Regions from separate parts of the Frankia sp. AgPm24 genome, predicted to be linked through region 1. Evidence: riboswitches for the same ligand, from Rfam matches in the RefSeq annotation. Region 1 holds a riboswitch; the other holds the start of a gene.
The links. Region 1 has a riboswitch for cobalamin ahead of MXD61_RS06100 (CbtB-domain containing protein). Riboswitches for the same ligand answer to the same signal wherever they lie in the genome.

Region 1 (2,197 bases):
GCAGCCGCGGGTGTCGGTTCCGCCCGCCGACCCCGGGTCGTCGTCCCCGCAGGCACCGAGGGACACCGTGGCAAGGAGCGCGGCGAGGACGGCGACCAGCGGCCGGACGCCACCACGGCCGCGGCGCGCCCACCTCGGCGACCGCGCAGGGGACGGATCGGATCTCCCGGGCTCGCCGCGGTGGCGTCGTCCGGCATCGATGGGAAGAAAAAGGTATGTCGGCGCGCGCACGCGGACCGCCTCTCCAACACCTCGTGGAAGGGTCACTCGGATGCCGTGGCCGGTCTCCTGGCTGACGGGTAAGCCTTCCCCGGCCCGCCTTCCCAGGCGCAACAGCAGCCCAGTGACTCCACGCGGACGACGTGGAAAAGGCCGGGAAATCCCGATCACAGTGGCGAGGGCCGCGCCGGCCTGTCACCGGCTTCCCGAACACCACGACATGGCAAAAATATGCTGAAAATTATCTGCCCGCAAGAAGTACTGGCTGATTGTGCTGCTATCACCCGGAATTTCTGCCGGTCAGTGAACCAAATGCCGGAAGAATGCCGAAGCAGGGAGATGGCCGGCCAGAACGCGAGTCATCGGGAAGGGAAACCAGCCCGGTCTCGTGGCGCGACCGCCGCCGCATCCGCGTCGTCAACCCCTGCTCAGTGGCAGGGGAAGCCGAGGAAGTGACGCGCGTCATGGACGAACTCGTGGATATGCGTATCCGAGCCGAACATCGACGTGGCGCCCTGATCGACTCCGATGAAGTAGAGCAGTAGCAGCGACAGCAGCGCGGTCAGGCCCAGGGCCGCCGCTCGAGCCGTCAGCGGGAAGGAGATCGACCGATGCCGCGACTGCGGATCGGCGATGGGTGTCGTCATAGGTGCCCCCTGGGATTGTGCGTCCCGACTGGTCGGACTGCTGGTGCTCGGGTCTGACTCCCGCCCCGCCGCCCCGAAGGACGGACGGGCCGGTCACAGTGGCGCAACCGTGCCGGGATTTCACCGGCTTCCTCGCACAAGCAATCGGATTATCTGGTTTCCACCGGGTTCCTGTCAACAACTGAGAACAGAACGGACAATGTGGCCAGCCGGCTCGGTGTGACCGGAGCGGGCAGGTCCGACGGGAACCCTGGGGTCGCGCCACGGCCACCGGGCTGGGGCCGATCATCGCGGGGTGGGCTTCTGGGATCCCGCAAGGACCGTCTGGTAGTGCCCGACTCTGGCGAGCCGGGAGGTGCGGAACGTGAGCGTGTCCTGTGCGGCTCACCTGCCATGATTAGGTCACTGAGAGTTACATTTCATCCGAATGGGTAATCGCCCGGACACCAGAGAAGCTGTGGCGGAGACTGTGAAGCCCCGACGGCCGGTCGACGATGACGAAGAATTCGCGACTGTCCCCTGGGCGGAGTACGAGCGACTGCAGGCCAGCCGGCGCCAGTTCGGCGCCGAGACCAGCCGCGGCCACATCCTGCGCGACGAACAGGCGCGGTTGCGGCAGCTCATCGCTGACGTAGCAGCCGCCCTGGGGCGGCCGAGCAGCCCCATCTGCATGTCGTGTGTACCAGCTGCGGCACGCTGCGCGAGATCGCGGAGCCCGGCCGAACCCGCTCCCGGCGCGGTCGCGCATCTGGCGGCGATCCCCGGGCTGGACGTCGTCGGCCCCGCGACGCTTGCCATCTATGGACGCCGCGAGCGCTGATGGGCCGCCTGACGGCGCCCCATCAGCCAAACCAGCGCGGTCGGCCCCACATCATGCCAGTTGCAACATCCTTGCAAGAGCGACATAGTTGCATCTGTGTTGATGCCGGCGGGTCGACGGAGCCCTTCCGGCGCCTCCGGCTGACCTGTCCGATCCGGTGCCCCGCAGTCACGACACGGACCACTCGCCGATCCAGCCGAGCGATGTGGGTCCTGCTTCCGCGTGGCCGTTGACACCATTCCCTCCTGGGCCCGCGTCGAGCCTGTTCCCCGCAGTGAGGAGACCTCTGGTGGCCCACCCATCCCCCGGCGTCGGCGAGCCGTCCCTGCCGAGGCGGCTGGCCCGGTTCCGGCACAGCCTCACGGGGGCGGACAAGCGGTCCCTGGCGGGGATGACCGCGTTTATCGTCCTGCTGCACGTGGTGGGATTTGTCGTTCTGCTCACCCTTGTCACCCCGCATGGCTACCATCTCGGCGGCGACCATCCGGTGTTCACCGCCGGGGTCGGCGTC
Region 2 (2,197 bases), on a different contig from region 1:
ATGGGTTTCATCACCGGGGGTGGACGGTTCCCCCGCGAACCCGTCGGTATGCCAGGCCGCGGCCACCGCGACGGGTCCGCGACCCGCCCGCGTCCGGGTGGCCACCACCATCCCGAGGGCCACCTGGATGGCCCGAACGGGCAGCCCACAAACGGGCCCGGTCCCGAACCCCGACCGAGACCCTGGAATGCCGAAGGGGCCTGGAATGCCGAAGGGGCCTGGAATGCCGAAGGGGCATAGCCCCAATACCGAACGCCGCAGACCTGATACCGAACGCTCGCAGCGCTGGAACCGAGGACCGAGGACCGAGGACCGAGGACCGAGGACCGAGAATCGGGGACCGTGGACCTGATGCCGAGGCCTGGTAGGTGTGATGCCGAGGGTTGTTCAAGGATTGCGACCTCTCCCCTGCCAAACAACCCTCGGCATGCGGCCGAGGCCGGCATGTGCACGAGCGGACGAACAGGCGGACGAACGGGTGGATGAACGGGCGGATGGGCGAACGACCGACCGTGGCCTCGTCACGGCTCGGTCTGGGTCACGGCTCGGTCTCGGTCTCGGTCTCGGGACGGGCCTGCCACCGCTCGCGGTGCAGGACGTCGGCCAGCGGGCGGCGTCGGGCCCAGCCGTGCCGCTCCAGGTCGGGCAGTTCACGCAGGGCCGTCACCGGGCCCAGGCACAGCCAGGCGACCGGGCGGATGCCGGCCGGGATCGCGAGCAGGTCGCGGACGAACGGTTCGCGGTAGAACGACACCCAGCCGACGCCGAGGCCCTCCGCGGTCGCGGCCAGCCACAGGTTCTGCACCGCCAGGCAGACCGAGTAGAGCCCGGTGTCGGCGATCGCATGCCGGCCCAGCACCGCGGGGGCACCGCGGGCCGGGTCGTAGGTGACGACCAGCGACAGCGAGGACGCCAGCACCCCGTCGATGCGGATCGGGGCGAACCGGGCGGCCTGCGCGGCGTCCAGGGACTCGGTGAACACCGCCCGCTCGCGCTGGACATGCGCGGCGAAGGCACGCCGGGTGGCGAGGTCGGTGACGACGACGAAGTCCCAGGGCTGGCTCAGCCCGACACTCGGCGCGGCATGCGCGGCGGCGAGCACGCGGTGCAGCACCGCGTCGGGCACCGGGGCGCCGGTGAACTCGCCGCGTACATCCCGGCGGCGATACAGCAGGTCGTAGAGGGTTTCGGTCTCGATGGTGCGACGATCACGTTCGGTGGACACGCCAGGCTCCCGCTGCCGGGCCGCCGGTGAGGGCGGCGCTGTGGCGGGGCCGGTCTTCGGACTCCCGGATCGACGCCGACCGCCCGCCTTCCCAGGCCGATCCGGCCCAGTGGCTGCGTGGGAGACGCGTGGGCGGCTGCTCCCCGGTCACCGCGGCGGGCCCGTGCCGGACTTCCACCGGCTTCCCGATTCTTCCCGGTCACCCGGGACACCCCGCATACGTTGCCGGGGCGGACGCTACCCGCTCGCCGGGTCCGGCCTGCCGGTTCGTCACCCGTCCGGGCCAGTCACGCGCGGGACGAACGGCGCGACCGTCGGCGCAGGAGCGGCGGGAGAGCCGGCGGGTTGCGGCCGAACCGTGAAAACGGCGCCCGGGCCCCATTTCCCGAGGACTTTTCACTCCGGTATGGTTCCTCCGAGCAGCCGGGCTCACCGGAGTGCAACTGGTCGGATCACGTCGGACGGGGAGCAGCGTGACGGTCGGCCCGGGATTCCCGCCTGGCGAACGTCCAGTGCCGGGTGTCGGCGCTGGCGGCCGGTGGGAGCTGCCCGGACTACCCCTTCGCCCGCACGATCCGGACGAAATCGGACCATATCGCCTGCGGCGTGTTCTCGGCGAAGGCGGGATGGGGACCGTCTACTATGCCGCCCGCGACGGGGCCGCCCCGGTGGCGGTCAAAGCCATCCGTTCCGAGTACGTCCTCGCGCCGGGTTTCCGGGGCCGATTCCTGCGGGAAATCGAGAACGCCCGGCAGGTGCAGCCCTTCTGCACGGCGGCGGTCCTCGACTTCGACACCGGTGACACTCCCTACCTGGTGACGGAGTATGTCAACGGCCCCGATCTGCGCCAGCAGATCACCTCCGGTGTGCCGCTGTCGGAGCACGACACCAAACGGTTCGCGATAGGTGTGGCCTCGGCGCTGCGGGCCATTCACAACGCCGGGGTGGTGCACCGGGATCTCAAGCCGGCGA

Region 2: linked by a shared signal. The riboswitch ahead of bluB (5,6-dimethylbenzimidazole synthase) and the one ahead of MXD61_RS06100 (CbtB-domain containing protein) in region 1 are both predicted to bind cobalamin.

What each region holds. Positions count from the first base shown of each region.
Region 1 is NZ_JALKFW010000138.1:20,173-22,369, reverse strand. It holds gene MXD61_RS06105 (ABC transporter substrate-binding protein) at 1-99, opposite strand, end outside; cobalamin riboswitch at 261-452, opposite strand; gene MXD61_RS06100 (CbtB-domain containing protein) at 648-866, opposite strand; cobalamin riboswitch at 879-1,049, opposite strand; gene MXD61_RS06095 (hypothetical protein) at 1,324-1,686, shown strand; gene MXD61_RS06090 (HoxN/HupN/NixA family nickel/cobalt transporter) at 1,976-2,197, shown strand, end outside.
Region 2 is NZ_JALKFW010000203.1:77,052-79,248, reverse strand. It holds gene bluB (5,6-dimethylbenzimidazole synthase) at 539-1,225, opposite strand; cobalamin riboswitch at 1,255-1,456, opposite strand; gene MXD61_RS18700 (serine/threonine-protein kinase) at 1,663-2,197, shown strand, end outside.